4 regions of the Sporolactobacillus sp. Y61 genome follow, and region 1 is predicted to be linked to each of the others. Evidence: riboswitches for the same ligand, from Rfam matches in the RefSeq annotation. Region 1 holds a riboswitch; each other region holds the start of a gene.
What was found. A riboswitch is a leader RNA that binds a small molecule or an ion and turns the genes downstream of it on or off. The one in region 1 is predicted to bind S-adenosylmethionine.
Positions count from the first base shown of each region.

Region 2: it holds a riboswitch for S-adenosylmethionine, as region 1 does, so the genes downstream of both, metK (methionine adenosyltransferase) here and ABNN70_RS01030 (ferredoxin family protein) in region 1, are expected to answer to the same signal.
Region 3: it holds a riboswitch for S-adenosylmethionine, as region 1 does, so the genes downstream of both, ABNN70_RS01870 (MetQ/NlpA family ABC transporter substrate-binding protein) here and ABNN70_RS01030 (ferredoxin family protein) in region 1, are expected to answer to the same signal.
Region 4: it holds a riboswitch for S-adenosylmethionine, as region 1 does, so the genes downstream of both, ABNN70_RS01575 (aminotransferase class I/II-fold pyridoxal phosphate-dependent enzyme) here and ABNN70_RS01030 (ferredoxin family protein) in region 1, are expected to answer to the same signal.

Region 1 is NZ_CP159510.1:193,718-201,748, forward strand. Features, by position in the region: gene ABNN70_RS01010 (nitrite/sulfite reductase) at 1-499, opposite strand, end outside; gene cysC (adenylyl-sulfate kinase) at 539-1,144, opposite strand; gene sat (sulfate adenylyltransferase) at 1,161-2,312, opposite strand; gene ABNN70_RS01025 (phosphoadenylyl-sulfate reductase) at 2,376-3,086, opposite strand; gene ABNN70_RS01030 (ferredoxin family protein) at 3,132-3,365, opposite strand; SAM riboswitch class I at 3,444-3,560, opposite strand; SAM riboswitch class I at 3,686-3,794, shown strand; gene ABNN70_RS01035 (sulfate ABC transporter substrate-binding protein) at 4,081-5,124, shown strand; gene cysT (sulfate ABC transporter permease subunit CysT) at 5,226-6,002, shown strand; gene cysW (sulfate ABC transporter permease subunit CysW) at 6,025-6,891, shown strand; gene ABNN70_RS01050 (sulfate/molybdate ABC transporter ATP-binding protein) at 6,921-7,982, shown strand.
Region 2 is NZ_CP159510.1:2,958,156-2,966,186, forward strand. Features, by position in the region: partial or broken gene ABNN70_RS14190 (TIGR01212 family radical SAM protein) at 1-747, shown strand, start outside; gene ABNN70_RS14195 (tetraprenyl-beta-curcumene synthase family protein) at 859-1,926, opposite strand; gene metK (methionine adenosyltransferase) at 2,148-3,374, opposite strand; SAM riboswitch class I at 3,506-3,607, opposite strand; gene pckA (phosphoenolpyruvate carboxykinase (ATP)) at 3,872-5,452, shown strand; gene ABNN70_RS14210 (Fur-regulated basic protein FbpA) at 5,521-5,697, opposite strand; gene tagH (teichoic acids export ABC transporter ATP-binding subunit TagH) at 6,177-6,971, opposite strand; gene ABNN70_RS14220 (ABC transporter permease) at 6,984-7,808, opposite strand.
Region 3 is NZ_CP159510.1:369,363-377,393, reverse strand. Features, by position in the region: gene ABNN70_RS01875 (glycerol dehydrogenase) at 1-1,054, opposite strand, end outside; SAM riboswitch class I at 1,855-1,969, shown strand; gene ABNN70_RS01870 (MetQ/NlpA family ABC transporter substrate-binding protein) at 2,086-2,913, shown strand; gene ABNN70_RS01865 (methionine ABC transporter ATP-binding protein) at 2,926-3,939, shown strand; gene ABNN70_RS01860 (methionine ABC transporter permease) at 3,941-4,603, shown strand; gene ABNN70_RS01855 (helix-turn-helix transcriptional regulator) at 4,875-5,093, shown strand; gene ABNN70_RS01850 (hypothetical protein) at 5,090-5,581, shown strand; gene ABNN70_RS01845 (histidine phosphatase family protein) at 5,600-6,145, shown strand; gene ABNN70_RS01840 (manganese-dependent inorganic pyrophosphatase) at 6,238-7,167, shown strand; gene nfsA (oxygen-insensitive NADPH nitroreductase) at 7,320-8,031, shown strand, end outside.
Region 4 is NZ_CP159510.1:309,050-317,080, forward strand. Features, by position in the region: gene ABNN70_RS01565 (bifunctional homocysteine S-methyltransferase/methylenetetrahydrofolate reductase) at 1-261, opposite strand, end outside; gene metC (cystathionine beta-lyase) at 243-1,448, opposite strand; gene ABNN70_RS01575 (aminotransferase class I/II-fold pyridoxal phosphate-dependent enzyme) at 1,441-2,562, opposite strand; SAM riboswitch class I at 2,658-2,772, opposite strand; gene msrA (peptide-methionine (S)-S-oxide reductase MsrA) at 2,918-3,454, opposite strand; gene ABNN70_RS01585 (HAMP domain-containing sensor histidine kinase) at 3,444-4,745, opposite strand; gene ABNN70_RS01590 (response regulator transcription factor) at 4,758-5,429, opposite strand; gene ABNN70_RS01595 (ABC transporter permease) at 5,509-6,672, opposite strand; gene ABNN70_RS01600 (ABC transporter ATP-binding protein) at 6,672-7,358, opposite strand; gene ABNN70_RS01605 (efflux RND transporter periplasmic adaptor subunit) at 7,355-8,031, opposite strand, start outside.

The DNA.
Region 1 (8,031 bases):
AGTGGAAAACCCGGTCAACAATCGGACGCGTGTCAAAAAGTTCATCCGGATCAATGCCGGCGAGCGGGTTTCCAACAATATTACGCGGCGCGTCGCCTTCCGCCTCACTTGTCGTCAGCCCGACTGCCTTCAGCCGGTCAAAGATTTCCGGAAGGTGCTCAAGCGGGATCCAGTGGTACTGGATGGCCTGGCGGGTGGTCAGGTCCAGAAAGCCGCGCCCGAATTCATCACCAATGTCTGCCAGAACGATCGCCTGCTCGCTCCTCAGAACCCCGGACGGCACCTTCACACGCATCATAAAAAGCCCTTTGTCCTGCGGTTTCTGTACAGTCAGTCCCGCAAATTTAAAATACATATATTGATCCCTGGGAATTGATTCGAACCCGTTTTTTGCATATTTTGGAATATCGTCAAAGATCGACAGGCCGTCTTTTTTCAGCTTATTGATTTCATTTTTATTCAGTCTTTCATTCTGAGCCCAGACTTTTTCATAAGCCATTTTCGCAGGTTCCTCCTTTGCAACAGATCACGTGCCGGGTTACGCACCGATGATTTTGTTCTTTTCTAATAACGCAATCACACGGGCCGTGCTTTGATCGAGTGTCTCTTCTGAGGTATCGACAACCAGTTCCGGGGCCGGCGGTTCTTCGTAGGGGGAACTGATACCGGTAAAAGCTTCAATTTCCCCGTCACGTGCTTTTCGGTACAGTCCCTTGGGATCACGTGCTTCACAGACGTCAAGCGGACACTTGACATAAATTTCAAAAAATTCATCTTCGGGTACTTTTTCGCGGGCGGCCCTGCGCTCGGAGGTAAACGGTGAGATAAAGGCAGTCAGAACAACGGCATTACTGTCGACAAAGAGGGCCGCAACTTCACTGATTCTGCGAATGTTCTCCTTCCGGTCAGCATCAGTAAATCCGAGATCATGGTTCAGTCCGGACCGGATGTTGTCGCCATCCAGCAGATACGTCCGAATCCCCTTCTTAAACAGCTCAGCTTCGACACGATTGGCGAGCGTAGATTTGCCGGAGCCGGAAAGTCCGGTGAACCAGACCACTGCGCCACGATGTCCGCTCCTTGCTTCTCTGTCCGCCCGGGTCACCGTCGTTTTATGCCAGACAATATTCTCTGAACCTGCCATATGCCATACACGCTCCTTATTTAGCCTGGCCGGCTTTTTCTTTCAGTCCGTCGATCAGCACCTGCACGACTTGCGGCCGGCTGAATGTTTCCGGCGGCCGGATGCCGTCGCGCAGCATCGCTCTGACTTTCGTTCCGGACAAAGCCACATGATAGGAAGCATCGTGCGGGCAGGTTTTATTCGATGCCATACTGCCGCATTTCGTGCAGTAATAACTGTTTTCAAAGAACAGCGTCTGAATGTCCAGCTCCTCACGTGTAAAATGAGAAAAAATTTTCTGTGCATCATAAGGACCATAGTAATCTTTGACGCCTGCATGATCTCTGCCGACGATAAAGTGGGTACATCCGAAGTTCTTACGGCAGATCGCGTGAAACACCGCTTCACGCGGACCGGCATAGCGCATGGCGGCCGGAAATACGGCAAGCGCCGTCCGTTCTTTAACATAATAGTTGTCTATCAGAACATGGTAGCTGCGCAGACGAATATCGGCCGGAATATCATCCTTCTTCGTCTCTCCTACCAGTGGATTGATGAAAAGGCCGTCCACCGTCTCAAGGGCAGTCTTCTGAATATATTCATGTGCCCGGTGAATCGGGTTCCGGGTCTGGAAACCGACGATCGTCTTCCACCCTTTCTGATCAAACAGCCGGCGTGTTTCCACGGGATCGAGAAAGTCCGCGGCGAAGGCCTGCGGGCGCGGTGAACGTCTCAGAAGCCGGACCGGGCCGGAAAGATAAACCGCTCCCCGATCGAACAACCGCTTTACGCCCGGATGCTCGCGGTCGGTTGTTCCATACACTTTCCGGGCTTCATTTTCCTTATCCGGGCGAAATTTACCGGTGACCTCAAGTGTCCCATAGACCACGCCCTGATAGACCAGACGGGCTCTGTCTCCCGCCGACACCTGAGCGGCTGCCTCCTCACTGACCGGCAGGGTGACCGGAATGGTCCAGGCAAGACCCCTTTTCAGTCTCATTTCCTCGACCACAGATTCATAGTTTTCCTGATCGAGAAATCCGGTCAGTGGACTGTATGTGCCATTCGCAATCAGTTCGAGGTCGCTCAGAGCAACGCGATCTATCGGAATGATCTGAGCATAACCTGCACCCGTCTGACCGAAGCTCTGGCGGTTGATCAGGATACCGCCGTGCGGTTTACTTGTCATAGAAAAGCCTCCCATACGCTATTTCATTGTTGATACCTTGCAGCCATGTTTCGCATCTTCTTCTCATTTATTCAGATGGAGACCGCACTCCGTTTTATCAAAAGCACTCCATCTTCCTGCCCGCTGAGATTCACCGGGCTTCACCGGACGCGTACAGAACGTGCAGCCGATGCTGGGGTAATTCTGATCGTGGAGGGGATTATAAGGCAGCTGACGGCTGTGCACGTAATCCCAGACGTCGTCCCAGGTCCAGTAGATCAGCGGACAGATTTTAACAGAATGAAATTTTTCATCCCTGTTGACATAGGCAACCGAACGTCTTGTCGGAGACTGCTCATGTCTGAGCCCGGAAATCCAGGCATCATAGGCTCCGATCCTTGCAGCAAGTGGCTGAATTTTCCGTATATTGCAGCAAAGATCCGGACGTTTCGACCAAAGCGCGTCTCCGTATTTTTCTGCCTGCTGCTGCGGCGTGAGCGCCGGCTTCAGCCGGATGATATGCAACTTCGGGTACCGGTTTTCCACACGACGGATCAGCTCATAGGTTTCTTTGAAGTGAAAATCGGTATCGAGGAAGATGACTGAAGCCTCTTTTTTTACTGAATAAATCAAGTCGATCAGGACGATGCCTTCAACCCCGAAGCTGCAGGAATAAACGACTTTACCTCCATAAGAATGATACGCCCACTCCAGGACCTCCCGGGCACCTTTAGATGTCGACTGCGGATTAAAATCCGGCAGCTGCACGTCTTTCCAGGTGCTGTATGTTGGAATTTTCGTTGTCCTCACCTCTTCTCTTAATCAAATAGCATGAAAAGCTCAGGAAAAGAAATCGCGATTGAGCTGAACGTACTGGCGCTCTCCGTCCGGCACTTCGTCTTCCGGATAAATAGCTTCAACCGGACAGACCGCTTCACAGGCCCCGCAGTCAATACAGTCATCCGGATTGATATAAAACATCTCATCTCCTTCAAAGATACAATCCACCGGGCAGGTCTCCACACATTCTCCCGCTTTTTCACCTTTACAGGCCGATGTAATCACAAAAGCCACTTCAGTCACCTCCTCTAAAGATCAATGAAAAAAAAGCTTTTTCCATCCAGAAAGTCAGGAAAAAGCTTCGCGTCACGATTCCTATCTTTCAAAATGGTCTGCCATTTTGCTGGAATTAGCACCTTACAGAGAAATACATGCTGTGCAGGTTGCCGGATGTCATCGGGCCAGTCCCTCAATCACTCTGGATAGTTATTGAATTGGCTTTCATTTTAAAGGGGATGCATCGAATTGTCAATTATTCACCTTGTTTTAGTGTGAATTAATTTTTTTCTTGCATTATTCCAACCTGCATGATAGGATTAAACCAATTTCATTGATTCTTATCGAGAGCGGCGGAGGGAATTGGCCCAATGAAGCCCGGCAACCACGATGACAGACGTGATCGTACAGGTGCCACGTCCAACAGGTTATCCTGAAAGATAAGGAGATGCAGTGTGACCAAATCACGTACAGCACTCCTCATCCTTTCGGAATGAGGTTTTTTTATACGCTTAGAGAACAAAACAATTTTTGTGGGGAAAAAAGCCTGTGGCGGCATCTGCGACCTGTGAGTCAGTACTTTTTTCCTGGTCTGGTAAACCAGTCATTCCCGGAGGTGAGCGCGGGGGGCGCAAGATGTATTTGCTGTTAATCCAAGTATTCCTATGTTTTTTTATTTTATTTCAGAAATCAGAATGTACGTCTTAAAACAACTACAAGGGGGCGTTTACAAATGAAAAAAATCAGTCTGTTCATCGTATCCATCTTAATTCTCGGGGCACTCAGCGCCTGCGGATCAGACCGTTCAGCTCAGGGATCCGGCTCAGGTGAAGCAAAAAAACCGGTCAGACTGCTCAATGTTTCTTATGATCCGACACGTGAACTTTATCAGCAGTACAATAAGCTGTTCGCGAAGTACTGGAAAAAGACAGGCCATCAGGATGTGACGATTCAGCAGTCTCATGGTGGATCCGGAAAACAGGCGCGCTCCGTTATTGACGGACTCAAGGCAGACGTCGTCACGCTCGCTCTTTCCGGCGATATCGATGCCATTGCCGAAAACACGGACAGGCTGGATAAGGACTGGCAGAAACGACTGCCGCAGAATGCAACACCGTATACGTCAACCATTGTTTTCCTCGTCCGGGCCGGTAATCCAAAGAACATTAAGGACTGGGATGATCTGACAAGGAAAAATGTATCTGTTGTTACGCCCAATCCGAAAACCTCAGGCGGGGCTCGATGGAATTATCTGGCCGCCTGGGCTTATGCCGACAAGAAATTCAATAATGACCAGAAGAAAGCAGAGGACTTCGTGAAAAAGATCTATGCAAACGTCAAAGTTCTCGATTCCGGAGCACGCGGAGCGACCACGACTTTCACGGAAAGAGGTGTCGGCGACGTGCTGATCGCCTGGGAGAATGAAGCCTTCCTGAGCATCGATGAACTCGGTAAGGACAAATTTGAAAGGGTCAGCCCTTCACTGAGTATTCTCGCTGAACCGCCCGTTGCCGTTGTTGATAAGAATGCGGAAAGTAACGGAACAGCAAAAGTGGCTGAGGCATATCTGAAGTACCTGTACAGTGATGAAGCCCAGGAAATCATTGCGAAAAGTTATTACCGCCCGCGTAACAAGGAGATTCTGGCAAAGTACAGCGATCAGTTCCCGAAAATTGAACTAGTCACTGTAGATGATCATTTCGGTGGCTGGGCGAAGGCGCAGAAAGAGCATTTTGCCGACGGCGGCACCTTTGATCAGATTTACCAGCCTAAATAAACAAGCTCCGGGTAAATCCATCCGTAGATAATGGAGTTGAGTATTGTGGCTTTTTCCCAACATTTAAAAAAAGGACGGTCCATCCCCGTTTCGGACTGACCATGGGGCTGTCGACGTTCTATCTTTCCCTGCTCGTCCTGATCCCGCTGTCATTTATCTTTATCTATTCAGCACGATCCGGATGGGCGTCCTTTTGGCAGGACGTCACCAACCCGCGTGTCGTTGCATCGTACAAACTGAGTTTCCTGACAGCCCTGGCGGCGGCTTTTGTTAATCTGATTTTCGGTGTCCTGATCGCCTGGGTACTGACCCGTTATACTTTCCCATGGAAACGGGCAGTCGACGGGCTCGTGGATTTGCCTTTCGCTCTTCCGACCGCTGTGGCCGGCATTACGTTGACGACACTCTACTCAGAAAATGGATGGATTGGGCGATGGCTGCCCTTCGACGTCTCTTTTACACCGATCGGTATCACGATTGCCCTGATTTTCGTTGGTCTGCCATTTGTCGTGCGCATGGTTCAGCCGGTTCTGCAGAATTTTGAACGCGAAGTGGAAGAAGCCTCATCTTCGCTTGGTGCGACACCTTTTCAGACCTTCAGAAAGGTGATTTTCCCTCAGCTGATGCCGGCGGCGCTGTCCGGATTCTCGCTGGCGTTTGCCCGCTCACTTGGCGAATATGGTTCTGTTGTATTTATTGCCGGCAATATGCCTTATAAAACAGAAATCGCGCCGCTGATGATTATGACCAAACTGGAGCAATTTGATTATTCTGCTGCGACGGCCATAGCCGTTGTCATGCTTGTCATCTCGTTTCTGCTTATTCTGCTGATTAATCTGATTCAATGGTGGTCGCGTCTTCGCTACGCCGGCCGGTAAAGATACTGAGAGGGAGTCCTTTATGGAAAGTCCTGTTGCGTCTCGTGTTGCCCGTCAGGCAGGTATTGCCCGGCATAATGTAAAAAATACCGCCATACGACTGACTCTGATCGCTCTTGTTCTGCTGTTTCTTTTCTTTTTTCTCGTCATTCCGCTGGTTGCGATCTTTACCGAGGCATTCAGACAGGGGGCAGGATTCTATTTTTCATCCATTACGGAACCTGATGCCCTGTCAGCGATCCGTCTGACGCTGCTGGTTGCCCTGATCGCGGTACCTGTGAACACCATCTTCGGGATCCTGTTCGCCTGGGTCATGACCAAGTACGCCTTCAGGGGGAAAAGTGTACTCATGACATTGATTGATCTGCCTTTTTCCGTCTCTCCTGTCATCGCCGGTCTGATTTTTATCCTGATATTCGGTCAGCACAGTTCATTCGGCAGATGGCTGATGGCGCATGATATCAATATTGTTTTCAATGTACCCGGTATTGTCCTTGCGACGTTATTTGTGACTTTCCCGTTTGTTTCCCGCGAGCTGATTCCGCTCATGCAAAACCAGGGCACTACAGCAGAAGAAGCCTCTCTGACACTTGGGGCAAGCGGCTGGCAAACTTTTCTGAAGGTCACCCTGCCTAATATCAAATGGGCGCTTTTCTACGGCATTATTTTATGCAATGCCCGGGCAATCGGCGAGTTTGGTGCCGTTTCTGTCGTATCCGGCCACATCCGCGGCCTGACGAATACCATGCCGCTGCAAATTGAGAACCTGTATAACGAATATCAGTTTGTTGCCGCCTTTGCCCTGGCTTCAGTCATGTCCCTTCTGGCTGTTCTGACTATGATTCTCAAAGTCATCCTGGAAAATCGTGTGAAACAAGGATTACGCTGAAAAACTACACCCTCGGGAGGGATATCATTTTGAGTATTGAAATCAAGCATGTTTCCAAGGCATATGATGATTTCCAGATTCTGGAAGATATTAATCTGACCATTCCATCGGGGGAACTGGTTGCCCTGCTCGGTCCATCCGGTTCGGGAAAAACCTCTCTGCTGCGCATTGTTGCCGGCCTTGAAGAACCTGATCAGGGACAGATTATCTTTCATGGTGAAAATCTGACCGAGGCCAGCATAAAAGAGCGTCAGGTCGGCTTCGTCTTTCAGCATTATGCCCTGTTTCAGAATATGACGGTTTTCGACAATATTGCTTATGGTCTGCGTGTCCGTCCAAGAAAAATCCGGCCCTCCAGAAGGGAAATCCGTGAAAGGGTCGATCGCCTGCTCAGACTTGTCCGTCTTGAGCCGTACGGAAAACGTTACCCTTCTCAGCTTTCCGGCGGTCAGAAGCAGCGCGTCGCTCTCGCCCGGGCACTGGCTATAGAGCCAAAAATTCTGCTGCTTGATGAACCCTTCGGTGCGCTCGATGCCAAGGTGAGAAAAGAGCTGCGCTTCTGGCTGCGTCACCTGCATGAATCTGTCAGAGTGACGAGCATCTTTGTGACGCATGATCAGGAAGAAGCCTTCGAAGTGGCCGATCGGGTGGTCATCATCCGGGACGGAAAGATTGAACAGATCGGAACACCGGAAGACGTTTACGAATACCCGGCTAATCCTTTTGTTTATGATTTTATCGGAAGTGCGAATCGTTTTGAAGGGAAAATTACACATGGTAAATTCATCGATGGCGCGTTTGAGACCGAGGTCCCGGAATATGCAGATCATGAATCCGGCGGTTTGGGTTTTGTCCGTCCCCATCATTTCATCATTGAAAAAAACCGCTCCGGCAAACAATCGATTCCCGGAACAGTAAAGCACATCCATGCAGCAGGACCCACCATTCGGATTGAAGTTGAAAGATCCGATACTCATGACTTTCTCAACATTGAATTGAATCGTGAGGAATTTGCTGCCCTTGAATTACATGCCGGTCAGCCGACTTACATCCGGCCAAAGAAAGTGCAGGTATTTGTCACTACTCAGTGAAGCATTACCTGGCGGCTGTCACTTATGTTCATCAAACAGGGGAGAAAAT
Region 2 (8,031 bases), 460 kb from region 1:
TCAGTTTCAGACAGTAAAGAAGAGAATGCTGAAAAAATGGCCGCATGCCAGAAAATATATTGGCTTTTTTCAGGCCTTTACCAATACATATGCACCGGTTGATGTGCTGCGCGAGCGATTTGAAGTCATACTCGAACAGGAAGGTGTCGCAGGCCTCTCCATTGCGACTCGTCCGGACTGTCTGCCGGATGATGTGGTTGACTACCTTGCAGACCTGAATCAGCGTACTTATCTCTGGATAGAGCTTGGTCTGCAGACTGTTCATGATGAAACCGGAAAACTGATCAATCGCGCTCATGACTATGCCTGTTTTGTTGAAGGCGTCAACAAACTCAGGAACAGAGGGATTCGCATCTGTGTGCACATCATTGACGGATTACCACGGGAAACCCCGCAGATGATGATGGAAACAGCCCGTTCTGTTGCGCATCTGGATGTCCAGGGTATAAAAATCCACCTGCTTCATCTGCTGAAAAAAACAGCTATGGTGAAACAGTATGAAAAAGGCATGCTCCAATTCCTTGATTTTCATACCTATGTCAATCTTGTCTGTGATCAGCTGGAAATCCTGCCTCCGCAGATGGTCATTCACCGGCTGACCGGGACGGACCCGCAAACCTGTTGATCGGTCCGATGTGGAGTCTGAACAAATGGGAGGTTCTGGATGCCATTGACGATGAATTAGAACGCCGGGACAGCTGGCAGGGAAAATTTTATTCGTCCTCCCGGAACGCGGCATCCCGGTGAAGAAAAATCCGGCTTCGGCAAAGCCTGGTTGCCCTTTGCACCCGAATTTTAAATTTTCTTAATAGCACAAAGAAAAACGAGGCAGAAATTCGCCTCGTTTTTTCTGTTATGTCAGATACTCTGCCTCAGTCTGCGATAAACCCAGCCATTTATAAAGAAGAACATCCCGCTTCCTCCTGCTCTTCGGATCAGCTTTCGTGCAAGAATACGTACGTTCTTCTGCCTGGCTACTTTTTTATCAGCAAGATAGATGCCAAGCAGTCCGCGATTGATCATTTTATGAAATCGTCGGTCCGGCATGTTATCAATCGCATCATCAGCTTCTTCGATAAAATAATTGAATCGTTTCATCATCTCTTCCTCGCTGCCGTAATAATTGCAGAAGTTGAGATCACCTTCTCTTTTGTCTTCCTCCTGATCGACGAAGTAGTCCATGAGGATGTGCAGACCCTGTACCCAGGGAAAATAACTGTTTCTGATTGTCCCGGTAAGCGTACGCATTTCATCTCCACGTGCGGCTGCGTAGGAGACGATACAAAAAATACCGAGAGTCGAACCTGAACACGCGGCAAACTCATACCAGCTCATTTCCGGAAGCCTGTCCCTGTATTTTTTAAACCATGCAATTAACCGGGGAACACGCTGATCCTTTTCAACATGTTTATGCACCTGAAGGTCGCAGTAAAAACCGGCCAGTTCGAGAAGACTGGGATGGATGGTTTTCCACGCGTCCATCCTGCGCAGGATATGCTGGCACGTTGCGACGAGTTCGCTCAGATACCCTCCGTCCGAACAGGAACCACGAAAGCGATAGTAGTCCGAATGAACGGCACCTGGTGTCAGCGCGTCCAGCATGGATTGGTGCAGGCAGCGAAAATCCTCGGGATCAAGTGATGTACTTCGATCACAAAGGTTATCCAGATAGTCGCTGATGGTCTGATAGGCAACAATGAAAGAGATGATTTCTCTCCTTTTGTCTCCTGCAAGCAGACTGTAAATGGCTCCCCCTTCGCAGTGAAAAGCCTTCGTCTCCATACTTGCGTGCGCCTGTCTTCGCAATTCCGGATCAGGAATCTGATCTGCTTTCTTTTTCCATCGTTCCAGCTCCCGGTGAACGTCAGGAAGTACTTTCCTGTAAATTTGTGACATCAATGTTAAGGGCCCTGCCGGAACAGCCATATCACACTGCCTCCTTCACGATACCCGGTTTCGTTCTTTCACTCATATCTTTCGGCATGTCCATGCTGTGCCTGTCGAAAAAACAAATCAGAATCTGACAATCCTGCGACATGATCTTATGACCTATTATACGCGACATCAACCCGGTATATCACGTGACAGCAAGACAAAAACCGTTCCTGCCGGATAACAGGAACGGTTTTCCTGGTAACTAAGCTGATTTATTTCCCGTTTGCCGGATCGCCGGAAAAAATCTGCTGCTTCAGTAAGGCAGCTTTATCCGTTTTCTCCCACGGCAGATCTATATCAGTACGTCCAAAGTGTCCGTATGCAGCCGTCTGAAGATAAATCGGCCGGCGGAGGTCGAGCATCTTAATAATGCCGGCCGGTCTGAGATCAAAGTTCCTGCGGATCAGATCCACAAGACTTGCTTCTGAGGTCACACCTGTCCCGAACGTATCCACGGAAATGGAAACCGGTTCAGCGACTCCGATCGCATAAGCAAGCTGCACTTCGCATTTGCCCGCAAGTCCCGCCGCCACAATATTTTTAGCCACATATCGGGCGGCATAAGAGGCTGAACGATCCACTTTTGTTGCGTCTTTTCCTGAAAAAGCGCCCCCTCCGTGGTGCGCGTATCCGCCATACGTGTCGACGATGATTTTACGTCCGGTTAATCCCGCGTCACCCTGGGGACCGCCAATGACGAATCGCCCGGTCGGGTTAATTAAGAATCTGGTTTGTTCGTCTATCAGTCCGGCCGGAACAACAGGACGGATCACATGTTCCTGTACATCCTTTTTAATCTGTTCCTCCGTGGCTTCGGGATCATGCTGCGTCGAGACGACAATCGTATCGACTCGTGCAGGGTGACCCGCTTCATCGTATTCAACCGTCACCTGAGTTTTTCCGTCAGGACGTAAATAAGGCACTTCTCCGCTCTTGCGCACATCCGCCAGCCTTTTCGCCAGTTTATGAGCAATAGATATCGGCAGCGGCATCAGTTCCGGTGTTTCATTGACTGCAAAGCCGAACATCATGCCCTGATCACCTGCCCCGATCGCCTCAATTTCGTCGTCCGTCATCTTTCCCTCCCGCGCTTCCAGTGCCCGGTTAACGCCCTGAGCAATGTCGGCAGACTGCTCTTCAATTGAAGTCAGGATGGCACAATTTGAGGCATCAAATCCATACTTCGCATCCGTATAGCCAATATCCTGTATCGTCCTGCGAACTACTTTAGGTATATCTACATAAGTTGAAGTTGAAATTTCTCCCGTCACCAGGACCAGACCCGTATTAACCACTGTTTCGCAGGCCACCCGCGCATTTGGATCTCCGCGCAGCAATTCATCAAGGATGGCATCTGAGATCTGATCGCAGATTTTGTCCGGATGTCCTTCTGTCACCGATTCGGAAGTGAACAGCCTTCGAGAATCCTTCTTCTTCATTTCATTCACCCTGCCTTTTCAACATTATATCCCATATTGTATTTACGGTACCCGATCCCGTTTGCTTTTTGTTTTCAAGGCATGAAAAAAGCCCGGTCCTGTATAAAGGATTAGGCGACTCTTTAACTTGCCTCTTATTGATCAGGAGAACTTCCTGCAGGTTAGCACCGTGCCGTACGCGGCCGGTTGCCGGGCTTCATCGGGCCTGTCCCTCCGCCTGCTCGGAATAAGAGCAGCCATAGTATAACTATTATAATACCGCCGGAAATAACATGTGTCAATATTGAAAAAGCGGTCTCCAGTCATCAGTGAATCGGCAGAACGTACCTGCAGGGTAACAAAGCCTCATCTGTTTTCATAAATGGCAATTCTTTTGGCTATTAGAGAAATTTTTCACGATTTATGGCCCATAATTTGTGAAAACAATATTTTATTAAATGTCAGTGTGATATACTTGATTCGTCGAAAGAAATTCATAAATGAAAGGGATGTTTGTGATGAATGCCACCGTTTTGAAAACGTCCATCACTAAATTATTCACATCGGGAAAAACCTTTGTAGACCTTTCCGCACCTGAGCTTATGGAGAAAGCGCTTGCCAGAAATGAAGGCGCTTTAACGGACAAGGGGGCATTCGCTGTAACCACTGGAAAATACACCGGTCGCTCACCTAAAGACAAATTTTTTGTCAAAGATAAGACAACAGTGAATAAAATTGACTGGAAGCGAAATCAGGAAATCAGCGAATCTGTTTTTCTCGGACTGTACAAAAAAATCGTTACCTATTTGAACAAACAACCAGAACGTTTTGTTTTTCATGGATTTGCCGGGGCTGATCCAAAGAACAGACTGCCCATTCAGGTGGTTAACGAATATGCCTGGCAGAATCTGTTCAGCCGGCAATTATTTATTACCCCGTCACAGGAAGAGCTGCAGGACTTTCATCCAGGATTCACGATATTCTCAGCTCCAGGATGTAAAGCGGATCCTGCCACTGATGGCACGCGTTCTGAGGCCTTCATTATTATTTCTTTTACACACCGCATCGTCCTGATTGGCGGTACCGAATACGGCGGAGAAATCAAGAAATCCATTTTCACAGTCATGAACTATTTGCTCCCACAGCACGGGATCATGTCGATGCATTGCTCTGCCAATCAGGGCTCAGACGGCAGAGTCGCCCTCTTCTTCGGCCTCTCGGGAACAGGCAAAACCACTTTATCAAATGTTTCCGGACGTGCTCTGATTGGCGATGACGAGCACGGCTGGTCGGAACAGGGTGTATTTAATATTGAAGGCGGCTGCTACGCCAAAACCATTCATCTGTCAAAAGAAAAAGAGCCGCAGATCTTTAACAGCATTCAATTTGGAACCGTACTTGAAAATGTCATTCTTGACGATCGGCGAGTGCCTGATTATGATGATAACTCCTTAACAGAGAACACTCGTGCAGCCTATGATCTGCACCATGTGGACCACGCTCTGTTCCCCAGTATCGGCGGTCATCCGAGTGCGATTATCTTTCTGACAGCAGATGCTTTCGGCGTTCTCCCGCCAATCAGCCTGCTGACGCCCGAACAGGCAATGTACCAGTTTCTGTCCGGTTACACAAGTAAACTTGCCGGAACAGAAAGAGGGATAACAGACCCTGAAGCGACCTTCTCCACCTGCTTCGGTGCACCGTTCATGCCGCTTCCCGCCTCCGTGTATGCTGAACTTCTCGGCAAATTAATTAAGCAGCACAATGTAAGCGCTTATCTTGTCAACACCGGCTGGACGGGAGGCCCCTATAAAACAGGCAGCCGCATGAAACTTGCCTATACGCGAAAAATGATAGAAGCTGCACTGGCAGGTACATTTATCAATGCGAAAACAGTCACGGATCCTGTATTCGGTCTGCATGTCCCTGCCCATTGCCCGGGTGTTCCGGATGAGATTCTAATGCCGAAAAACACCTGGGAAGATCCGGCCGCTTATGATCAGACGGCTCGGGAGCTCGCCGGAAAATTCAATGAAAATTTCCGCCATTTTCCGGAAGCATCAGACAGCATCCGTTCTGCGGGACCTGTCAGTCGATAACAGCATACAAAATCATGAACAAGGAAACACGCGCCGTAACCCGGTATGATTCGGGTGCGGCGCGTTTGTCAGCCAGTATCTTTTTTCTGCAGTTCCAGATAGCTTTTCCATTCATTCTCCAGTTCGGATAGGGTCCACTGGTCCAGCTTCCCGGATTCCTTTGTCACATGATGCTGCTCGAGCAGCCTGATCAGATGTTTTTTCCGCGTTTCTACTGCCGTCCTTAATAAATTTATTTGATTCATTTTCTTACACCGGTCGTAAGCAAGCGTTGACCCTCTACCTGACCGGCTTTTCTCCTCCTTCAATCTGACATGCCTGGGCTTTCATTCTCTCTATTTTAGCCAGCCGAAATATATTTTAAACGAATTAAAACGCTTACATTTATACTATACAACAAAACCGGGAAAAAAGATGTGCTTTTGTAAAAAAAGAGACATTTATCATTGAGATGTATTTTTCATTCTTGTATGAGAGGGTATGATAAGAGTACTAAACACCCAAATACTTTGATTTAAAGCCGCGTACGACAACGCGTTCTTTTCTTTTATTCTGGCGCGGTTAATCCTGCCTGTTTTTTTACTTCAGGCCGCCCGCCTGTTGCGGACGACCCGTGAGCCACATCGCCGGCCCTGGTCGCACTTACACGATACTGACCATGTAAGAAAGTATTAAATTTTTTGGAAAAAGGTTCAGAAAAAAACTTCTCCGGCTATTACCCGCCTCAGACGGGGCTCATCCTTCTCATCCTCACTTTTTCCTGGAAAGCCCGTCTTTCCTCTTCAGACATCTTTTTGTAATCGCGGATAAACTGTTCATATTTCGGCATCACGTCTTTCATCAGACCGTAATCCTGAACTTGTCCATATTGAACCCAGAGTGCCTTTTCACAGAACCTTTTCATCTGTCCAATCGAATGACTGATAAAAAAGATCGTCTTTCCCTTTTCCTTAAACTCGTTCATCTTTTTCAGGCATTTATCAGCAAAGGTCTGATCACCGACAGACAGAGCTTCATCGATGACCAGAATATCAGGATCAATATGAATAGAAATGGCAAATCCGAGACGGGATCGCATCCCGCTGGAGTAAGTTTTCACCGGCTGTTCAATAAAATCTCCGATATCGGCAAACTCAATGATCCGGGGAGTAAGCTCTTTTATTTCTTTTTTGTTGAACCCCAGCATCAGACATTTAAGCTCTATATTTTCTCTGCCGGTCAGCTCACCCTTTAATCCCGACTGGATAGCAATCAGTGCTGCTTCACCATTCACCGTGACCGTCCCTTCAGTGGGGGGGATGACTCCGGCGATAATATTTGAAAGTGTTGATTTCCCTGACCCGTTCACACCAATGATTCCGACGACATCCCCATCATTCGCGTCGAAGCTGATGTCCTGCAAAGCATAGAATGACGGACCATATCCTTTTGGCAGCAGCAGATCAAGGATTTTTTCCGAATTACTTTTGAACATTTTATATTTTTTTGAGACATGGCTGACAATCACCGATTTACCCATATTCGTTCCACCTTACAAATAGTCTACAAAATGATCTCTGAATTTCACATGGATAGCCGAACCGATCAGGAACACAATGAAGACGAATCCCCAGAAGTACAGAGTGTACAGGTAATGCTCTGCACCGTACCACGACAGTCCGAGAAGAGAAGCCCGGTACCCCTGTACGAGGTAATACATCGGATTCAGCAGCAGGATGTTTTTCAGAAATTCCGGTACCCCCGAAAGCAACGCCGGTTCCCAGAGAATAGGCGTCAGATAAAACATCATACGCATCAGCGAAATCAGTATTTGATGAAAATCACGGACAATGGTTGAGATCGTCGATGTCACAAGAGAAATTGAAAACAGCAGTATCAGTGACGCGACCATAAAATAGGGCAACTGGATCAGGTACAGGCTGATCTTATACGGAGTAAACTGCAAAATTGCAATAATAATTACCGTCAGAATCAGGTGCTGATAAAATTTTTCAAAAATCACGTAACTGGGAATGGTACTCATGGGAAAATTCATCTTTGCGATGAAGCGAATCCGCGAATAAATCGAACGGGACCCCTGAATGACTGATGGCTGCAGGAAAAACCAGACCAGGATACCGCTCATCAGCCAGATCACATAAGGCATTTCTACCCCGTTTTCGACGATCCCCCCGCGATTCAAAATGACACCGAACACAAGCCAGTAAATAAAAATCTGTATCATCGGATTAATGACGATCCAGAGCATGCCTAAATAGTTATTATTATTTTCGCTTTTTAATTCATAAAGCGAGAGCCTGCTGATCAGATAAACACTGCTGATCTGCTCTTTAATCACTTTCCACGCCGATTTCATGTCAGATTCCTTCCAGTTCTGCATTTACATGAAGTTTATGGCGGCCACAGACCGCCAGTTTCCAAATTCCACTTTACCACAGCTGAGGGGAAAATGGAAAGTCTGTCCCCGCCTGAACAGCTCTGAGGAGTAAATTTTTGTGAGGCCCTCCGTGTCATGCGAATATAGCTGATTAAATTTTACATATTTTTCCAATTCTGCTTTTCCGCTTTTTTTGAAAAAG
Region 3 (8,031 bases), 180 kb from region 1:
ATGGCATGTTACACATGGTATCTCCCTTGGCACAGGCCATCTCGGCCACTTTTCTCCATTCATCGTCATTGAATTTATCAACGCCGAGATCTTTCAATGTCAGAGGAAGGCCAACCGCTTTGATGATTTTTATAATTTCTTCCATCTCTTCAATTGGTGCGTTTTCAAGAACAAGTTGAGTCAGCAGACCGAAAGTCACTTTTTCGCCATGCTGCGCCCGATGAAGGGCGGGTACGGCGGTCATTCCGTTATGAACGGCGTGGGCTGCGGCAAGTCCTCCTGATTCTGCTCCGACACCACTGAGGTAAATGCTTGCTTCAATGACCGCTTCAACAGCTGTTGTTGATAATCTTTTTTCGACTGCACGGACGGCAGGAACGGCATTACGGCGGATGGTATCGTAACAGAGTTTTGAAAGGCCGACACCGATCAGAGACGGTTTAAGGGCAGCCAGATTGATCCCGTCTGCTCTGTAGCAGGCCCGGGATTCAAAGTATGTGGTGAGTCCGTCGCCGATCCCGGCAATGAAGAAACGTGCCGGAGCGGCGGAAAGGATTTCAGTATCGGCGATCACCATATCCGGATTACTGGGAAGATCCAGATAGTGATCAAACTGTCCTTCCGGTGTATAGATAACGGCCAGAGACGTACATGGCGCATCGGTTGAGGCGATGGTCGGATAAATGACAACGGGTAATTTTTCAAAGTAGGCAGTCGCTTTAGCAGTGTCAAGCGTTTTTCCGCCGCCAATACCGACGATTACATTGGCGCCGCAGGCCTGGGCGAGTTTCCTGTTCCGGGTAATTTCTGCGTCAGAACACTCGTAATTAAACTTTTCAAATGTTGCCTTCGCGCCGTTTTTAAATGAAGCGCCTCCCTCTTCCTCAGCACGTTCATAAATAAATTCATCACATATAAAGTAAGCGTTATCACCGAGGGGCGCTATATAATTACTGATATTTTTTAAAATGCCTTTTCCAACAATGAACTTCTTGGGAGAAGTTACTGATTTTGCCAGTTTTTCATGTTTTTCTACTGCTATTGTTTCTGTCATATGTGTCCATCACCCTTCACTTTGTTAGCTACATTATAAATCTGTCAACCGGTCAATTCTAGTGAAAACGCTTAAAAATGTTAAATATTTATGAAATATGACGGATAAAGGCTGATTTACGGATCATAATGAGATATGAATCATTGACATATAAAGATTGACGGAAATAAAAAGATACAAGCTCATGGCGATTGGGGGGCGCCTTGCGTAAAAATTATTTTCTCCCAAAACAGGGGGCATGTATGGTCAAAAATCAGGGACAATTTACACCCATATGAAAAGTGCAGAGGAAGGTTTCCCGGAATCCGCCCTTATCGGTTGGGGGGATCCGATTAAGCGCCTGCTCAGATGAATAGACGGAAAAATTCCGCTTACTGAGTCATTTAATTTAAGAATAGCTAGAATAGACGGAGAGATTCCGCCTATTGACTGGAGAAACGGGGAAATGGAGCTTTTTGCCCGGCTTAATCGGAAAATCTCCCCTTATGTACTCCCCGAAAAGCGCGCCGTTATGCCCCTGACCGGAAAATATCCGCTTATTTTACTTTTCGCTCTCAGGACAAGACATCTTATTTAGAAGAAAGTGATATGAAACCCCTCGCAAGATAGGAGATAGCCTGTGGCGGCTTTGAAAGGGATCGCAAAACGCAGAAGAAGAAGATTTGCCTGGTCAAACGGTATAGCTCTGCTGAATATGTTGGCGTGATGAAAAAAATCAGCATCGCAAAAAGCCCAGTACAAAATTATTTTGACACAATTTTTATTTCATAGTAAAATGAGTCCATCGGTTAATTAAATATTTCTTATCCAGAGTGGTGGAGGGACAGGCCCTATGAAACCCGGCAACCTCATGATCTATCGATGAAGGTGCTAATTCCTGCAGAATGCGCTGTGGCAAATTCTGAGAGATAAGAGAAATTCGGAAACGAACAGCCTCTCTTATCGGAGAAGCTTTTTTTTTACCTTTTTTATTCTGGATAAGGGATATATGTACCGGAAAAAAACAAACAGATGCACCAGGGGGGAAGAAAATGAGACACTTGCGTAAGGTTCTATCAGCAGCTTTTATCTTTATACTGGTTTTTGTACTGTCGGCCTGTGGAAACGGAAGCGGGTCATCATCAGGCGAGCTGAGCACGAAAGAGGTGACTGTCGGGGTGACCAGCGGGCCGCACCAGCAGGTTATGGAGCAGGTTGTAAAACTGGCTAAAAAGGACGGGCTGACGATCCATCTCAAGTCTTTTAACGATTACAACCAGCCGAATATCGCTTTGAATGACGGCAGTCTGGACGCCAACAGTTACCAGACGATGCCTTTCCTGAAGGATCAGATCAAGAATAAGAATTATAAAATTACCGATGCCTTTGCTACTGTTGCCTATCCGCTGGGGATTTATTCGAAGGCCATCAAAGATCTGGATCAATTGAAAAAGGGCGATAAAATTGCAGTGCCCAACGATCCGGCAAATGAGCTGCGCGGACTGCAGCTGTTTGAAAAAGCAGGTGTGATAAAATTGAAAAAAGGTTCCGGCGTCACAGCGACAAAGCGGGATGTCGTTGAGAATCCGAAAAATCTCGAAATTATTGAGATGGACGCCGCCCAGTTGCCGAAACAGCTGGATGAAGTGGCGGCTGCAGCGATTAATACCAACTTTGCTATGGGAGCCGGTCTGACCGTTCTTAAGGATGCCATCTTCCATGAGCCTCTGAAGAATAATCCTTATCCGAACTATTTTGTTGTCCGGACGGAAAATAAAGATGATGAAGTGATTGGCAAAATCAAAAAATACTACCAGTCTCAGGAAGTTAAAGATTATATTCAGAAACAGTTCGGTGGTTCCGTTGTGCCGGCCTGGTAAGGAGTCCCTTCAATGATTGATATCCATCATGTTTCCAAAACATTTGTAACAGGAAAGACGAAAATTCAGGCGCTCGATGATGTGACGCTCACCCTTAATAAAGGCGAGGTTTTCGGGGTCATCGGTTACAGTGGGGCAGGAAAGAGTACGTTAATTCGCTGTATTAACCTGCTTGAACGCCCGACGAGCGGTTCCATCTTCGTTGATGGAACAGATCTTCTCAAACTGAAACATAAAAAGTTGCGTCAGATGCGCCGAAAAATCGGAATGATTTTTCAGGGATATAATTTGCTTGAGACCGCAAATGTCTATGATAATATTGCGATCCCGCTTAAGCTTGAAGGTGTACCGAAACAGGTCATCAGGACACGTGCGGAAAAGTATCTTGAAGTCGTTGGCCTGCAGGATCGCATGCATGCGTTTCCCGGCCAGCTGTCCGGTGGTCAGAAGCAGCGCGTGGCGATAGCACGGGCGCTAGCTCATGAACCGGAAGTGCTGCTGAGTGATGAAGCAACAAGTGCCCTTGATCCGAACACGACAGAGTCGATCCTCGAACTGTTGCTCAAGGTTAATAAAGAACTGGGAATCACTGTCTTTTTGATTACCCATGAAATGAATGTCATTCAACGCATCTGTGACCGTGTGGCTGTGATGGAAAAAGGGCGGATTGTGGAGCAGGGCCCGGTATTAGACATTTTTGCCCGGCCTGAAAGGGCACTGACGAGACAATTTGTCCGCAATGAATCACGATTCAGGATTCCCGCGCCGCTGTTTCAGGAATTGAAAAGCACAGGGAAACTGGTTCATCTGACCTTTATCGGGGAATCAGCAAAAGATCCGGCACTTGCGACACTGGCCCGCCGCTTTGATGTACTGCCCAGTATCATCGCCGGCGGCATCGATCAGTTAAAACAGGAGTCGATCGGCAACCTGCTTGTCCATCTCAAAGGAAATCCTGATCAGATTCGTGAGGCGACAAATTATTTGAAGGCCGAACAGATTATCGTTGAGGAGGTCGCTGACTGACATGACTGATTTTTTTAATCAATGGGGTGAAGCGATCTGGACGGCTTTTCTCCAGACACTGCAAATGACCTTTATTGCTCTCGGCTTTTCAGTGTTAATTGGTATTCCTCTCGGCGTTTTTCTTATTCTGACGCGCAAAGGCGGTCAGGTCGAAAATTCAACGGTCTATACCTTCCTGAATACACTGATCAATGTCATTCGCTCGATTCCTTTCATTATCCTGCTGTTCCTGCTTCTTCCGGTGACCAAATCGCTTGTGGGAACAACCATTGGTGTTAAGGGTGTCATTTTCCCGCTGGTTGTTTCCTGTTCGCCTTACATTGCCCGCCTCATGGAGTCGGCGATGCTTGAAGTGAATCGCGGTGTGATTGAGGCCTATCAGTCGATGGGGATTTCCACTCCGAAGATTGTCTGGTCGGTCATTATCCGCGAGACCCGTGCGCCGATCGTGCTCGGGCTGACAATCGCCACAATTGGCCTGATCGGCGAGACAGCGATGGCAGGGCTTGTCGGGGCCGGCGGTCTTGGTGATCTTGCCTATCAGTTTGGCTATACGCGTTTCCAGCCGGATGTCATGTATGCAGTAATTATTGTTCTGATTATCCTTGTTCAGTGTATCCAGTCGATTGGGAATGCCTTTGCCCGAAGCCTGAAGAAAAAATAAGAGATAAATTGACTGCTTGCTTAACAGAGCCTGTCCATGAATCCGGACAGGCTGTTTATTTATGCTTAAGAAAGGACGAAAATTTTTTCGGGAAAAGGGCCGGGGAGAACGGAGCCGCTGGCGGGAAACAGTGGAACAAACTCATATATAATGTAAAGGAATATCGGAGAGGGAAAAAAATCAAAGGGCGATCAGCAGGATTGACAGACAGGTATATGTTAATTATACTTAACATAATGTTTAACTGTTTTTCCATCACTGAGGTGATTTCTTGAGCTGCTTACGAAATCGTGTAAAAGAATTGAGGGCGAGGTATAACTGGACCCAATCCGATCTGGGCAAAAGGGTCGGTGTGACGCGGCAGACGATTGCATCTATTGAAAAAGGGGACTATGTTCCGTCACTGCTCCTTGGGCTGGAGATCTGCCATGTGTTTGATTTAAAAATGGAGGAAGTTTTTCAACTGGAAAAAGGAGATGATCGGAAATGAAACGGCTCACTGTATCTTATATCCTGTGCCTGACAGGAATTGTCCTCTTTGCCCTTGCGCTTGTTCCACTGGTTTCGGCAAATGAGCAGTTTGCCAGAATCATTGAGAGCGCAGCGTCCGAATGGACGATATCGATTAATATGCTGTTCTGGATTCCCCTTCTGATTTATTCTGTGGTCGTCACTTGTCTCCTGTTTAAAAATAAGAAGAAGGAAAGGCTATCATTCTGGCTGTATCCGCTGATTCTGCCGTCTGCAGATGAAAGAGAAACGGCGATCAACGCTGCGGCCTGCCGGCGCGCTTTTGCCGTTCTGTGGCTGATTGCACCTGTCTGCGCGGGTCTGATGTGTTTTTACCCGCTTTTTGATGATTATTTTCCGGCCTATCCGATTCTCATTATTATGCTGATCCCTCTCGTTCAGATCAGTGTCTATTTTTCTGTCCTGCGAAAAATTTACCAGAACGATGAATCCCGGGATCTCCAGTAACAGAAAGGATGACTTAATATGGAAAAAATTTATCTTGTCAGGCACTGCGAAGCGAATGGGCAGGATCCGGATGCGCAGATGACAACTCGAGGTAGCGAGCAGGCTCAGTCGCTCGCCAGGTTCTTCAGTCGGATTGAGGTGGATACCATTGTATCCAGCCCCTGGCGGAGGGCGATCGATTCCATCACTCCGACGGCTGAAGTCAGGGGAATGAAAGTCCTTACAGACGGTCGTCTGGCTGAACGAAGGCTCAGCAGGAAGCCGGTTCAAAATTGGCTGGAAAAACTGAATCAATCCTTTCATGATCCAGATTTTTCTCTTCCAGGCGGGGAATCAGGCAGAGAAGCCCGGGAAAGGGGCCTGGCAGTGATTCGGGATCTGCAGCAAAAGCAGGAGCGCAGTACGATTGTGGTCACGCATGGAAATCTCCTTGTTCTGCTGCTGCAGTCTTTTGACAGCGGCTATGGCTTCGAGGACTGGGCGCAGCTGTCAAATCCGGATGTTTTTGAGATTGATTTGAAGAAATTAACGGTACGGAGAGTCTGGCACGCTCCCGGCTATTGAAACTCTCCAACACATAAGGTATGGTTTTATTTAGAGACTATAAACGGATTTTCTGTGAGTAGCCAATAATACGTGATTAAGGGGTAGAAAAAATGGGAAAAGTGCTTGTTTTCGGGCATAAGAGTCCTGACACAGATGCCATCTGTTCGGCGATTGCTTTTGCCGATCTGAAGAACAAACTGGGTGAGAATGTTGAAGCCGTACGTCTTGGCGAACTGAACGGCGAAACAGAATATGTTCTGAATCATTTTCATGTCGCCGTGCCGCGACTGGTTAAAACCGTGGCAAATGAAGTCCCTGCCGTTTATCTGGTCGACCATAACGAACCGAAACAGAGCGTCGACGATATCCGTGATGTAGAGGTGCTCTCCGTTGTCGATCATCATCGAATTGCCGATTTTGAAACGAAGGCGCCTCTGTACTATCGGGCGGAACCGGTTGGCTGCACCGCCACAATTTTAGTTAAGATTTTCAAAGAAAACGGCGTCGAAATCTCGAAAACGATTGCCGGACTGATGCTGTCCGCAATTATTTCGGACACCCTGCTGTTCAAATCACCGACGTGCACTGAAGAGGACGTCAAAGCGGCGAAGGAACTGGAACAACTCTCCGGAGTCAGCGCAGAGTCTTATGGTCTCACGATGCTGAAAGCCGGTACCAATATCGGCGATAAATCGGCAGATGAGCTGATCACGCTCGATATGAAGCCTTTTAAAATGGGTAAATTCAGTGTTGAAATCGGACAGGTTAACGTGGTTGACTTTGATGACGCACTGTCCAGAAAGGCAGAACTTGAGGCGGCGATCCAGAAGGAAATTGATAACAAAAATCTGGACCTGTTCGTACTCGCTGTAACGAATATTCTGACCAGTGATTCCAAAGCGCTGGTCCTGGGTAAAGCAGCTTCTGCCGCTGAGAATGCCTTCCATGTCACGCTTGATCATAATCAGGCTACTCTGAAAGGCGTGATGTCCAGAAAGAAGCAGATTGTGCCGCCGCTGACTGAAGAACTGACGAAATAATTGATACTCGATGAAGCAGCGGGAGCCTCCTCCCGCTGTTTCTTTTACTTTGGAGTCATTCTGGAAACCCTATGTCCGAACACCATTCATGCAGCCGGCGCGCGGGAAAAGTATAATAGAGAGGAACATATGCTGGAAGGAGAAGGTTATTCATGCAGGCGAATCCTGTGATTGAAACACTGTTAAATCATCGATCCATCCGTAAGTTTAAAAATAAACCGCTGACTGAAGATCAGATCAATCTGCTTGTAAGAAGTGCACAGGCGGCATCGACCTCCAGTTTTACCCAGTCCTATTCAATCATTGGTGTGGACGATCCTGAAATCAAAAAACAGTTAAGGATCATAGCAGACAACAACCAGATGTACGTCGAAGAAAACGGCTGCTTTTTTGTCTTTGTCGCTGATCAGTATCGGAATAAACAAATTGGCGAAAAACAGGGTGCGGACACATCTATTCTGGATACGACTCAGCGTCTGATTGTTGCGCTCGGTGACGCTTCGTTTGCGGCCCAGAATATGGCTGTGGCTGCAGAATCCATGGGCCTCGGGATCTGTTTTATCGGCAGTATTCAGAATGATATAGATAAAACGGCAGCTTTACTTGGACTGCCGGAAGGGACGTTTCCGTTTTTTGGACTCGCAGTAGGTTATCCGGATCAGCGGCCGGAACAAAAGCCGCGCCTGCCCCTTGAAGTGATCTTCCATAAGAACACGTACAAGAAGGATATTCCGGAAAAAATGATGGATACCTATGATCAGAAGGTCAGGACGTATTATAAAACGCGGACAGACAACCGGCGGGACGATACATGGACGGCAGAAATTGCACGCGGTCTATCCGCTCCCGCACGAATGAGACTGA
Region 4 (8,031 bases), 120 kb from region 1:
AGCCGCCGTATTGATGGACCTAACCTCCTTTTCAAGTCCGTACCGCGCCAGTTTAATCGCGTTCGCCCCGTACGAATTAGTCTGAATCAGATCTGCTCCTGCGTTGATATAAGCCTCATGGACGTGGCGGATATCATCTGCATGTGAAAGATTCATTTCCTCAAAACATCGATCAATGCCATAGGAATAAAGCAGAGTCCCCATCGCGCCATCACCGATCAGTATTCTTTTCTTTAATTCATTCAAGATAGATGTCCGCAAGACACTCCACTCCTTACTGCGCCATTCTTACTTTTTCTTACTGCTGAAAGACCCCTCCGGAGGTCACAGATCAGGTCCTCTGAGTCTTCAAGGCCGACGGACAGCCGAAGCAGTCCGCTGCTGATTCCGGCGTCTTTCTGTTCATCCGGTGAGAGCTCCGCATGGGACATTCTCGGCGGATAAGACAGAATCGACTCAACAGCACCAAGGCTGACTGCGAAAACCGGGATTTCGACCCTGTCAACGAAAAGCCGCGCACCGGCCTCATTCCCCAAATCAAACGACAGAACCGCACCTCCGGATTCTGACTGACGGGCCTGCACGGCGTGCCCCGGGTGGTCAGGCAGGCCGGGATAATAAACATGCCTGACCTCAGGCTGCTCAGCCAGAAATCCGGCAATTTTACGGGCAGATGCCGCCGACCGGCGAATGCGGACGTCCAGCGTTTTCAGTCCTCTGAGCAGAAGCCAGGCGTCCTGTACACCGAGGACGGCACCCAGCGCGTTTTGCAGAAAATACATTTTTTCCGCAAGTTCCTCACTTCCCGCCACGGCAAGCCCGGCCACAACATCGCTGTGACCGGAAATGAATTTGGTTGCGCTGTGGAGGACCAGATCGGCGCCAAGCGCAAGCGGACGCTGAAATACCGGACTCATAAAGGTATTGTCTGCGAACGTATAACATCGATGGGCTCTGGCAATCTGCGAGATTGCGTGTATATCCGTAATCCTGAAAGTCGGATTGGACGGCGTTTCAATATAAATCACTTTCGTATTCGGTCGAATGGCCCGCTCGACCGCATCCGGATCTGTCATATTGACAAAAGTATGTTCGATGCCAAGCCTGCCCAGAACCTGCGTCAGAATCCGAAACGTCCCGCCGTACACATTCTTCGGAACCACCGCATGATCACCGGAAGAAAGCAGCAGAAAAGCTGTCGAAATCGCCGCCATGCCGGAGGAGAAAGCAAACCCGCGGACACCGCCTTCAAGACGGGCAATGGCCTGTTCCAGCACTTCCCGCGTCGGATTGCCTGATCGGCTGTAGTCATACTTTCCGAACTGATCAAAACTTTTCTGATGAAACGTCGATGACAGGTAGACCGGTACATTCGCCGCACCGGTCTGTTTATCAACTGCCACCGACTCCCGGATCAGCCGTGTCGAAAATCCGAAAGAATCAGCCATGAACCGCCGCCCCCTTCTGTAAAGACCGGAACGCCTGATCCAGATCAGCAATCAGATCATCCGGGTGTTCAATTCCCGCCGACAGGCGAAGCAGCCTGTCGGACAGACCGTATTTCAGCCGCAAAGCTTCGGGAATATCGGCATGCGTCTGTGTCGCCGGATAGGTGATCAGACTTTCCACACCTCCCAGACTCTCAGCAAAAGTAATCAAGTGAAGGGCTTTGAGAAACGGCTCAATATACGCTTTCTTCGTCAGTTCGAAGCTGACCATGCCGCCTTTTCCCGGATACAGCACTTTTGTGACAAAAAGCTGCTTTCCAAGCCAGGCAGCAAGACGCCCGGCATTCTCCTGGTGCTGCCTCATGCGCAGGGCCAGTGTCTTGAGACCGCGTATCAGAAGCCACGAATCAAACGGATCCAGAACCGCACCACAGGAATTGTGATACACTCTCAGCCGTTCTGTCACTTTTTCCGAATTGGATACAACCAGTCCGGCCAGTACATCGTTATGCCCGGCCAGGTACTTGGTTGCACTGTAGACGACCAGGTCTGCCCCCTCGGCGATCGGTTTCTGCAGCACCGGAGTATAGAAGGTATTGTCTACAATCAGCAGTAAATGATTTTTCTTCGTGATATAAGAAAGTTCAGAGATATCGACTTCATGCATCAGCGGATTCGTCGGTGTTTCAATGAACAGCGCTTTAGTCTCCGGACGGATGTCAGCCGCAAGTTCTTCAACGCTTTCGCCGTCCCAGTAAGTAAAGGAGAGGTGAACCTGTTTTGCGAGGATTTCAAACAGACGGTACGTGCCGCCATAAAGGTCACGCGAGGCAATAATGTGGTCACCTGAACTGAAGAGTGAAAAGACAAGCTGAATGGCACTCATACCAGAACTACAGGCAAAACCTTCCTGCCCGCCTTCGATTTCGGCAATCGCCTTCTCGAGGACGGATCGTGTCGGATTTCCTGTTCTGATATAATCATAGCCCTTGGAAATGCCAATGCCCTGATGCCTGTATGCCGTCGATAAATAAATCGGTATATTCACCGCTCCTAACTGGTCAAACCCATTCCCAATCTGCGTCAGCTTCGTTTCCGTCTGATAGTTTGACATGCTCAGTTCCCCCTTTATATATTCAGGGATATCCGGTGCCCGGCTAAAAAATAACAGCCTTCTTCGGAAAGAAGAAGGCTGTTTCACCAGGTTTCTTCTTATCCCTCAGACTCCTTGTTTGGTCTGCTGGAATTAGCACCTTGTCGCCTGCTTTCGGCGACGGTTGCTGAAGCGTCATCGGGCCAGTCCCTCGACTTCTCTTGATAAGAATGGTTTTATTCATTCGTTTTCAGTTGATAATTAGTTTACAATACTTGAATGGTATTTTCAAGATCTGTTTTCTATCCTTATGCAGAACAGTCAGATTTCATGATGCAGGAAACCAATGATCGACCCGTTCAGCTGGGTCAACCGTTCATTTTTTCTGCCAGTTCTTCCGGATAAAGACGCCCCGGCCGGATTCAGCAATTTCTCCGGCATAGCGCTCCGGATTCTTTCGGTAGAACTGCTGGTGCTCCTCTTCAGCCGGATAGAACGTCGCAGCCGGCAGGATGCGCGTGACGATCGGTTTCCTGAATTTTCCGCTTGCTGCCAGCGCCCTTTTCGATTGTTCCGCCAGTGCCTTCTGACGTGCATTGTGATAAAAAATCGCCGTCCGGTAATTTGAGCCGCGGTCAATAAACTGGCCGCCGGCGTCGGTTGGATCAATCTGCCGCCAATAGAGTTCCAGCAATTTTTCATATGGAAAAACGTCCGGATCATATGTAATCTGTACCGCTTCCATGTGGCCGGTCGCGCCGGACTTAACCTGTTCATAGGTCGGATCGGCGACATGTCCGCCTGTATAACCTGAGACTACTTTGATAATCCCGGGAAGTGTATCAAAAGGTTTCACCATGCACCAGAAGCATCCCCCAGCAAAAACCGCCTGCTCCCTCTGTTTACCTTTCATCTGTATCATCCTCTTTATCGCGAGTCAGCTGTTTCGCCGTTACGTCTTTTTCAAGCGGCAGCCGGACTGTAAATGTGGTTCCCTGATTTATGGCGCTGGTTACATCAATTTTACCATGATGCCTGGCAACGATCCAGGAAGCGATAGATAGTCCGAGCCCTGTCCCGCGCTCATCGCTCCGTGAGGCATCTGCCTGGAAAAAACGGTCAAATACGTGCGGCAGATCGGCTTCTGAAATTCCGACTCCGCTGTCTGAAACAGAGAGGCGGGCCATTTTCCCGTCTTTATCAGCCCGAACTGAAATATGACCTTCCGCTGATGTGAATTTCATCGCATTGTCCAGAAGGATGACCAGCAGCTGATGAATGCGCTGCTCGTCTCCGGTGATCACCAGGGTTTCGCAGGCGGTCACGCGAAACGCTTTTCCCTCAAATTCAGCCATTTCCGCAAATGGCTCACTTACTTTTTTCACCATCAGCTGCAGATCCAGCGGTTTCAGATTGACTTCCAGACGATTGGCATCTGAGCGGGCCAGAGTCAGCAGATTGCCAACCAGTTTCGACAAACGCCGTGTCTCACCCAGCATGACGGCAATGTCCTCCCCGCTCTCCTGAATCTTTTTCCGGGGCTGCCTCAGGAGCCCTTCAATCTTCAACTGAAGAATTGACAACGGCGTTCGCAGTTCATGAGACGCATCAGCAACAAACCGGTTCTGCTTATCCCAGGCTTTCTGAATCGGACGGAGCGCGCCTCTCGCCAGAAAATAGCCCACTATAACAGATACGAAGGCGCCTGTCAGAAGTCCGTAAATAATGATCGACAGCAGTGTGTTCAGCAAATTGCGTTCGACGCTGACATCCATCGCATAAACCGCAGTATACGACTCGCCCTGGATTCGAAGTGTCCTAGAAATCACATGATAAACATTTCCATGTGCGTTTTTTTCCTCTACTGTTCCTTTATTTCCCGGAAGAAGCGGTTTGAAGAATGTGATCGTTTCTTCGTCCGTTAAGGTATCGCCGAAACTCGACAGAAAAAGTTCTCTGTCCTTATCCATAATCAGACCGATCACACGCGGATTCCGCGACCGCGGATCAGCTGGTTCAGTACCATCGAGCCTGCCCTGTAAGACAAAGACACGATCAGGTTCCATCCGCGATAGCATTTGATCGGCACTTCTGAAGGTCACGGCTTTTTCATAAAAATAGATGACCCCGCCGAGCAGTGCCAGCATCAGGATCAGAAGTACCGTATTCAGTCCAGTTAATTGAATCAGTGTTTTTCGAAACATCCGGGTCCTCACTCACTTATCGGTAAGCATATAGCCGATTCCTCTTACCGTCCGAATATCGTTACCGTAACCATAGTCTTTCAGCTTTTTCCGGAGCTGATGAACATAAACTTCGACAATACCTTCCGTCGTATCCGAATCAAACCCCCAGATCCGGTCGAAAATCTGCTGACGGGTGAGAATCTGATCCGCATTTTCTATCAGGTACTCGAGCAGCTCATATTGTTTCGTTGTGAGCGGCAGCTCATTTCCGTCTGCGGTGACCTGCTTGCGCTTATTATCCATTTCAATGCCCTTATACTGAAGCACATGATTCAGCGAAAGAGGTGAACTTCGCCTCAGAATAGCTGCCACCCGCGCTTTCAGTTCCTGATTCTGAAACGGTTTGACAATGTAATCATCGCCTCCAAGGTTCAGCCCTTTGACACGATCATCCAGCGCATCTCTGGCAGTCAGGAAAATGACAGGGGTATCAATATTTTTTTCGCGCATCTGCTTCGTGACCTCGAAACCGTCCATTCCGGGCAGCATCACATCCAGAATCAGTGCGTCATAAATATCCTGTTCCGCCATATACAGAGCGTCTTCTCCATTTTCTGCGGCGTCTACCTGGTAATCTTCCGACAGCAGGCGCACAATCTCTTTTAATAACTGCTTATGGTCTTCAACAACCAGGAGCCTCATATGCTGTTCCTCTTTCTTCTGATTATCCTTTTGTTTCTTCCATTTTACACATGATGGTTCTGTTTTTAAATGCCTTCCTTCATTCCGTCCGCAGCGCATCGATCGGATTCAGCCGGGATGCTTTCCAGGCCGGAAAGACACCGAAGACCATCCCTACTGCCGCGGAGAACAGAAAGGTAAAGGTCATCACTGAAATGGAGAATACGACCTGAGTACCAGTGAACGTCGCATAAATTCCCGCAATGGCAGCGCCGAGTGCGATCCCGAACAGTCCCCCGAGCATACTTAAAACTCCGGATTCAATCAAAAACTGAAGGAGAATATCTTTTTGTCTGGCGCCGATTGCTTTACGGATACCAATCTTCCGTGTCCGTTCCGTCACAGAAACGAGCATAATATTCATGATTCCGATCCCGCCGACAAGCAGGGAAATACCAGCGATCCCGGCAAGGAGCATCGTCATGGTATTAGTGACCGAGCTCATTGCTTCCATGACATCCTGCTGGTTAACGACACTGTAGTCATCTGAACTGCTGTATGTCCGGCTCAGAACACTGCTGACGCCTGCCATGGCCAGGTTAACACTGTTACTGTTTTCCGCCTGAACATAAAATTGTGAAATATATGTAGTCTTCATCAGCCGCTGTGCTGTGGAAAAAGGAATGAAGACTGAATCGTCGCTGCTCTGACCCATGGACCCGCCTTTGGCATTTAATACACCAATGACATGATATCTCCCGCCATTAATCAGGATACTCTTATTAACAGGCGACGTGTTGCCGAACAGGGTCTCAGCAAGTGAACTTCCCAGAACAACATTTTTCTGCCGGAAGCGCTCATCGGCATCTGAAAGAAAACTGCCCTCCTTCACGGTCAGCTGCCGGATGGACTGATAGTCACCTGTTGTCCCGATGACCGAAGCATTGGAGGTTGTTCCTCCGTATTTAATCGTATATCTACCATTCAAAACAGGTGCCGTCTGTTTCACACCGTACACATCGTTTACCTGATCAAGATTGTCCATTGTAAAAGGCGTGTCACTGTTTGAGATACTGACCGTGATCAGATTAGTCCCCAGTCTATTTACACTGTCGGAAACGGATTTTCCTGAGCCCTGTCCGATGGCGAGCAGGGCAATCACAGAAGATACGCCAATAATAATCCCGAGCATCGTCAGCGCCGCCCGGATTTTATTTGCCCGGATATTTCTGAAAGCCATCTTCATTGACGTCATCAGATTCATTAGATATGCTCCCCTTCCTGCAGCTTCCCGTCACGTATACTGACTGTTCGGCCCGCCTGTCTCGCCACATGCAGATCATGGGTAATCAGAACAATGGTCCGTCCCTTACTATTCAGTTCTTTTAACAGATCCATGATTTCCGAGCTTGTCCGGCTGTCAAGGGCTCCGGTCGGCTCATCGGCAAGCAGAATCTGAGGCTCTCCGGCAAGCGCCCGGGCTATGGCCACCCGCTGTTGCTGCCCTCCGGAAAGCTGACCCGGCAGGTGACTGGCCCGTTTCTCAAGGCCCACCTGACTCAGACATTGCAAAGCCCGATCACGCCGTTCCTTCGTTCTGATCCCGCGATATAAAAGAGGCAGCTCAACATTTTCAACGGCGGACAGTTTGCTCAGAAGGTTGAAACTCTGGAATATAAATCCAATGTTTTTATTCCTGATTTCCGCCAGCCTGCGATCATTCATCTGATCAGTTGAATGACCGTCGATACGGCAGGTTCCTCCATCTGGTTTATCAAGACAACCCATCACATGCATCAAAGTGGATTTACCCGATCCTGAAGGACCGACGATCGAAATAAAATCCCCCGCATTGACGGTCAAACTGACGTGATTCAGCGCATGAACCACATTTTCTCCCATCCTGTAGCTCTTTTCAATCTGATTCAGTTCGATCACCGGTTCCGTCATTGACCGTTTCCACCTCCGCCATTCATCCTCATGCGCATGCCCTGTTCACTGCCAGGTCCCTGTCCGCCTCCGTTCATGCCCGGCAGGTTGGTTTGATTCTGTCCGGATGAAGTTGTACCGGACTGTTTTGAAAGCGCGGAGAGCTGAATCCTGTCACCCTGTTCAAGGCCGCTGGTAATTTCAATATACTGATCATTATGAATCCCCGTCTGAACGGCGGTCTGGCTCCCGCGCTGCTGATCCATCGACATGCCGCGTCCGGAAAATCCGTTCTGTTCCTGATCTGATGCCTCAGTACCTGAAGAACGATAAACATAATACTGACCGCCTGCCTCGTGTACAGCTCCGGACGGGACGTACAGTACATGATCCTTCTTCTCGATGACAATGCTTGCTGTTGCAGTCATTCCCGGTTTCAGGCCGGAAGGTTTATCGATATGAATGGTGACATCAAATGAAGATACACCATTCGTATTGCTTCCTGTCCGCGCAATAGCGGTGACTTTACCGCTGAATGTCTTATCTGAGAAGGCATTGACCGTTACCGATACACTTTGCCCCTTCTTAATCTTTGAAATATCCAGCTCGTCAATCTGAATGACCGTATTCAAATCACTGTAATCCGTCAAATGGAAAACAGCACGTCCCGCGGAGAGACGATCCCCTTCATACA